Linked DNA regions of Candidatus Ruthia magnifica str. Cm (Calyptogena magnifica). The protein of the gene in region 2 binds, or shares a complex with, the protein of the main gene of each other region. Links are inferred from orthologs where the notes say so. Each region holds a gene or a part of one and is shown on either strand. Other genes may lie near its edges.

Evidence for each region.
Region 1: the proteins of RMAG_RS02410 (region 2) and xseA are in contact, whole or in part, in a cryo-EM structure (PDB 8TXR), measured with the Escherichia coli proteins. The link is inferred for Candidatus Ruthia magnifica str. Cm (Calyptogena magnifica) from one-to-one orthologs.

Annotation. Positions count from the first base shown.
Region 1 is NC_008610.1:797,657-800,997, reverse strand. What follows is about bases 236-3,232. They hold xseA (exodeoxyribonuclease VII large subunit), read right to left. Parts: upstream 2,436-3,232; coding sequence 1,035-2,435; downstream 236-1,034. Other genes in these bases: hflD (high frequency lysogenization protein HflD), read right to left, coding at 3,120-3,232; rpsT (30S ribosomal protein S20), read right to left, coding at 2,783-3,043; RMAG_RS03710 (peptidoglycan DD-metalloendopeptidase family protein), read right to left, coding at 236-1,048. In the rest of the region: RMAG_RS03715 (RDD family protein), read right to left, coding at 1-227; more of RMAG_RS03710, read right to left, coding at 227-235; more of hflD, read right to left, coding at 3,233-3,341. UniProt on the Escherichia coli protein: Bidirectionally degrades single-stranded DNA into large acid-insoluble oligonucleotides, which are then degraded further into small acid-soluble oligonucleotides.
Region 2 is NC_008610.1:528,713-531,939, reverse strand. The notes cover bases 3-2,885. They hold RMAG_RS02410 (exodeoxyribonuclease VII small subunit), read right to left. Parts: upstream 1,615-2,885; coding sequence 1,390-1,614; downstream 3-1,389. Other genes in these bases: pcnB (polynucleotide adenylyltransferase PcnB), read right to left, coding at 2,256-2,885; RMAG_RS02415 (polyprenyl synthetase family protein), read right to left, coding at 486-1,340; RMAG_RS02420 (beta-ketoacyl-ACP synthase III), read left to right, coding at 3-489. In the rest of the region: more of RMAG_RS02420, read left to right, coding at 1-2; more of pcnB, read right to left, coding at 2,886-3,227. UniProt on the Escherichia coli protein: Bidirectionally degrades single-stranded DNA into large acid-insoluble oligonucleotides, which are then degraded further into small acid-soluble oligonucleotides.

The DNA.
Region 1 (3,341 bases), 270 kb from region 2 along the record:
CAAGCCTTCATGCCCAATGTTTGCCTACCTTTAACCCACGACCAAGTAAAGTATAGATAAGTTATTGGTATTGTTACTACATAAAATAAAGTATTGCCATTTGGTGCTTTGGTATTAAAAAAAACAATAATAATGACCCCAGTGACAAAAAACATTAAAGAAAACACCAAGAAAATATCATAGGACATAGCACCTAGTCTACGCAATAAAGACACATTAGATTTCATTAAATACACCTAAGTAATAAATTTGGATTAACTGTAGTTTGATTGAGATAAATGCCCCAATGTAGGTGAGGACCTGTGGCACGTCCAGTTTGACCAATGGTGCCAATTTTATCCCCTTGATTAACCAGCTGGCCTTGTTTAACTAAGTATTTATTCATGTGAATATAAACACTAATTAACCCTTGTCCGTGATCAATGAATACGGTATTACCATTAAAGAAGAAACACCCTGTGAGTATCACTATACCGTCTGCTGGTACGTGTATTGGTGTATCTACACTGCCTGAAAAATCTAGTCCTGTGTGCGCTCGACGTAGTTGTTCATTATAGAAACATTTAAGCCCAAAGGGGCTGGTAATAACACCTTTTACAGGTCGAATAAATTGTCCATTAAATAAAGATTTTTTAGAAAATAGCTTCCTTGTTTTCAGCAAAATAGGGCGTTCACGTTTAATTCTCTCCATGTGTTTAAGATTTGGATTGACGTATTTTTTCTTTTTGTCAGTAAGAGTGATGTGTTGTTCTTTATAGTGATGCCCATATACTGTAAATGTGATTTTTTGAGTGAAAAAACCTTTAATAGTGATATATTTCTCTCCCACTTCTGAGAGTAGTGGTATGCCTATCAATGCTTGCCAGTATTGGTTTTTGATATACTGAGTGTAGATAGGAATATTACTATAAAAAGCCTTTGGATTTGAATGGTTGCTTTGAAAATCAACCACAGCAATGCCGCCAGGTATGGGTGTATTTTCAATGTTGATATTAGCCAATGTAATATTGGATAATGACAGTAAGATGATGAAGTTAATTTTTTTCAATTTTTTTAATATTAGAATATAGTTTTCCATCAGCTAATTGAGTGGTAATGGCTTGATTAATTTTAATATCAGTTATTGAAGATAATATTTGATTTTTTGCATTAGTGGTAATGCTAAACCCTCGCGAAAGTGTATTAAGTGGTGACAAATGATGGAGTGAGTTAGCTTGAATGGATAATGTGGTTTTATGCTTATCGGTCAAAGTGGCTATTGCTTTTTTAAGTTTTTCGTTTGCTAAATATAAAGCGCTATTATTAATGTTAATTATTTGTTTGATTTGATGTTTGAGTTGAGCAAAAGATACTTGGTTTAAAATCTTAATATGTTTTATGGCTTCAATAGGGGAGTGCTGTTTTAAGGCAGAAAATATCGAGTTAAGTTTGGCATTATTCAATACAAGTGTTGATTTTACATGATTGTTAAGATTGATGCTTACATGGTCAAGTTTTTGACTAAAAAAAGCAATTTGTTTATTTGAGATTGGTATTCTTAATTTAAGTTGATTAAGAACAGATTGATAATCATGCAAAGTTTGTTGATAAGATTGATGTAATCGCATATATAACTTATCAGTATTGGCGAGTAATTCTAGTCGATCAGGTGTGACTAACATGGCAGCAGCACTTGGTGTAGGTGCACAAATATCACAGACAAAATCAGAAATTGTGGTATCAGTTTCATGGCCAATTGCACTAATAATTGGAGTGCTTGCCTTGAAGATTGCTCTTGCTAGTGTTTCTTCATTAAACGCCCATAAGTCTTCTAATGAGCCACCACCTCGGGCAATAATAATAACGTCACACTTGCCTGATTGGTCAGCTGCATTTAAAGCATTTGTGAGTTTTTTCACTGAGCCTTGACCTTGAACCATTGAATCAAATAATAAAATATCAGAAAAGGGATAACGGTTATTCAATACTTTAATAATGTCTTGAATAACCGCACCTGTTGATGAAGAAATAACACCAATGGTGTTAATAATATTAGGCAATGGTTTTTTATGAATGTTGTCAAATAAGCCTTCATTAACAAGCTTATTTTTTAGTTGCTCAAAGGCAAGGTTTAAATTACCAATACCTACGGGTTCAAGATGTTGTATGATGAGCTGAAAATTACCTCGTGCCTTGTATAAAGTAGGTGTGACGTGAACTAAAACTTCCATGCCATTTTTAGGGTTAAACTTAATATGACGCTGATTAAACCGAAATAAAACACAGTACACTTGGGCTTTACTGTCTTTTAGAGAAAAATACCAATGACCTGATTCTGGGCGTGTTAAATTGGATATTTCTCCTTGTAACCAACAAGTAGGAATTTTATCCTCAATGGTCTTATTGCATAAGAACAAAAAATTAGAGATCGTGTAAATTTCATCAATATTAAACATGATCTAGTTTTGTTTTAAGAGGGTAAATACTGTACCTGTACCATCATCTTCGTACGGGCAAAATTATAAAGATCATTTCGAACATAATTGATTATATTTGAGCCAAATAAACTACTGTGAGAATGTAGGTATGAACCTTAAAGGCTTTTTAATCGGCTCTTGAAACATGATTTATCGGGGGGGTTGCTGCTTTTAAATAATGCTTTGTCATACTCGTTTATCATGTCGCTATTCAAGAAAATAAATGGGTGAAAACCACGTTTTTTTAAAAATGTCTTGAATATTATAAAGGCGTAAACACAAAAACCCTCTTTTAAATGGATTTTGTAAAATTTTAAATACTAATTTTACAATGCTTTAATTTGTGCATTTAAGCGTGATTTTTTTCTTGCCGCCTGGCTTTTGTGCATTAAGCCTTTGTTTACTGCTTGGTCAATTATTTTTTGCATGATGCTAAAACCGCTTTGTGCTTGTTCTTTGTTGCCCGCTTCTAAAGCGTAAGCAACTTTTTTAATAAAAGTACGAACTTTAGCGCGAATTTGTGAATTGTGTTTGTTACGTTTGACTGCTTGTCTTGCGCGTTTTCTAGAACCTGCTGAATTGGCCATTATTAAGAGAAATATAAAATATATTAAAAGCATAATTATAAAGTCTTAGATGCTAAAAGTCTAGAGAGTGTTAGGATTATTTATTCAATCCCTCTAATGAGCTAATCAAATTAAGTATCTTTTTCTTATTAAATAGTAAATGCCAAGTTTTACCACCTTGGGATTTCCACAAAGATACCGCCCGAATACCTGCTAATAGCAACGCTCTAATGTGGTTTGTAGTATGTTTATTGGATAAGTAGATTTGTTCACCATTGATCATAATTCTAGGATTCAAACCACCCAAGGTTGACTTATA
Region 2 (3,227 bases):
ACTGCAGTTTTATTTGGTGATGGTGCTGGTGCGGTGGTGTTAAGCGGTAGTAATGATACTGGTATCTTGCACTCAAAACTATTCAGTGATGGTAGTTACTTATCTTCACTCCAAGTTAGTAATAATTATATTAATGAAATTGGCTTTATTGAAATGTCTGGCAATGAAGTTTTTAAAATTGCCGTAAACCGTTTATCTTCTTTGGCAGAAGATACACTTAAAGAGGCCAATTTAAACTCAGACAAGTTAGATTGGATGGTGCCACATCAGGCTAATATTCGTATTATATCAGCCGTTATCAAACGTATAAAAATCCCAATAAACAAGGTCATTGTTACCCTTGAAAATCATGGCAACACTTCTGCCGCTTCTATTCCATTGGCACTTGATACAGCAGTTAGGGATGGTCGCATTAAAAAAGGTGACAGTCTATTATTTGAAGGGATTGGTGCTGGCTTTAGTTGGGGTAGTATCTTAGTTCAATTTTAAAACAATCTTGTTTGTAAATTAGCCGTTAATTGTTGTAATTCTGTCGCATCTACACTTAACAAACCCAAATCGTCACTGGCTTTTTTGTATAAATTCTTATAGGTAAGTTTTGATTTATCCAAACCCAATAAAGATGGATAGGTGGGTTTGTCTTTACACTCATCAGAATATTGATTTTTACCTAATAACGCATCAGGCGTTTCAATATCAAGCACATCATCTTGAATTTGATACGCCAAACCAATATCCTTAGAGAAAGTATTTAGAATAACGCTGTCCTTATTATTGCACATTTTAGAAACGATTGCCCCCAAATTAACTGCACAGCTTAGTAGTGCCCCTGTTTTTTTTCGGTGCATGGTTTCTAGCGTTGCAATATTCACCTGTTTTGCAATAATAGATAAATCAATTGCTTGACCTTCTACCATTTCAAATGAGGCGTGAGTCAAAGACTTTAACAACTCAATTTTGATATCAGCACTAATTAAATCATCATTAACCAATACTTCAAATGCTAATGCTTGCAACCCATCACCTGCTAAAATTGCTTGAGCTTCACCAAAGCGTTTGTGACAAACTGGCTGATTGTGACGTATATCATCATCATCCATGGCTGGTAAATCGTCATGAATTAAAGAATAAGTATGAATAAATTCAACAGCACAACTGCTGGAATCGACCAAATTTAAATTTGTGTTAAAAATATTAGCAACACAATAAGCAAGAATAGGTCTAAAGCGTTTACCATTAGCTAGTGTGCTATAGCGTATTGCTTTAGCCAAAGAACCTTGTGCTGATAAGTGTTGGTCTAATTTAGCATTAACCCTTGTGATGTAAATATTAAAATCCATTTCTTAAAAACCCTAGTTCGATATTTAACGCTTAGAGTAGTACAAAATCTTACAAATCCTTTAATGGATTTTCGTTTGTATAATTATCTTGCTCAGTTAGCATAAAAATTTTTTGTTCTGCTTCATTTAATGCACTTTGGCATAGCTTGGTTAACGCCACACCTTTAGAAAAGTAATCAAGCGAATTCTCAAGGCTTAAATCACCAGATTCCATGGTTTTTACAATTTTTTCTAAATCGATTAAACCCTGATTAAAATCAAATTTTTTTGCCATTTTACCTTTTCCTCAACTACTTGTTTTTTTAGTATTTTATCTATTATTTTTATTGATAGTATTTTTTCAAGTATAGAAAATAATTTAATTTAAAAAGTAACCCAAATTTGTAAGCAAAGTATAAACGGCTAATTTATCAGTATTTAGACGCTTAATCATTTACTGGTAGCTGTGATAATCACTAGCGTCTATGTCAATATTTTTTCTAAACTTAGGCTCAATCAACCTTCTGGATGTTGGTATTTGATATTTGATAATCCCAGTTTTTAATGTATCGATTAAACTTTTAATGGAAAATTTAGAGGCGTTATACGAAACCCCATAAAAGGCATTGCCACAAAATATAAAACTAAACTTAAATAAATAATTCTGTCTTGATTGTTAGCTTTTATTTTTGCTAACATCAAGTTAGTTAATTCATGCAAGACAAATACATTGGTTAAGTACCATTATATTAATCAAATTTTTCATAAACATGATTCATAACACGTTGAATGGATACATAAGAAGACAAAAGTTTTTTAACTTTTTAATATCCCCATTACTTTTGACAGTGGTAAATATTCGATAGCCTTTTTGCTTTAATCCTTTAGCTAAACATAAGCCAATACCACTTAAATAGCCTGTAATTAAAACTGATTTCACTGTTGGGCTTTGGTCCAAAATTTAGCCGCTTCAACTAATTCTGGGTTAATGCTCATAGAGCGTAATAATAAAAAATCGTATGCCATTCTAAAACGTGGATTGCTTAGTAATACTTTGACTTTTTTTGGTTGCATTTTTTCCAATCTTGATTGCATTAGCCAAATATCCTTAATTATAGCACTTAACCACCTGGGTAACGAAACTTGTTTAATTTGATTAATAATCACCTCCTCAGAAGCCTGTTTCATTGCTAAAGACGAGCAACTTTGTTTCTTTTTAAGCGCAATAAAACGCTCATTATAGGCCCGCCATAAAAATACAGCAAATAAAAATACAGGCGTGACAGATTGATTTTTTTTAATTCTATCCGATGTGTTTAACAAGGCCTTTTTGATAAATTCATTCTTATGAGTTTGTTTAAATAAATATTTTAATAAACCATATTTTTCTAAGCGCTCATACACTTCAAACCCATACTCATTATGAAACAATTTAATACACTCTTCATACAAACGCACTGTAGAAATATTACCAAGAAGTGATGCTTGTTCAAAAATAGCCGACTTAATTTCATAACTCAATTGGAACTCTAATTTAGTTTGAAACCTAATAGCTCTAATCATGCGCACTGGATCTTGCTCAAACCTTATACCTGGATTGCCAATAATATGCATTTCTTTCGCTTTTATATCCTCAAGTCCGCCCACATAATCAATAATTTCTTGTGTTTTAATATCATAATAAAGCGCGTTAATATTAAAGTCCCTACGCACAACATCGTCTTCAATATTACCATAGCAATTATCACGAATAACAACACCGTTTTTAGCGGTTTGCACCTTACCCGACCTAAAAGTAGCCACTTCAATAAATTTACGTGCTGAAAACACAACGTGTACTAAACGAAATCGCCTACCAATTAAACGTGAGCGTTTAAATAATTTATGCACTTGTTCTGGCTTAGCATT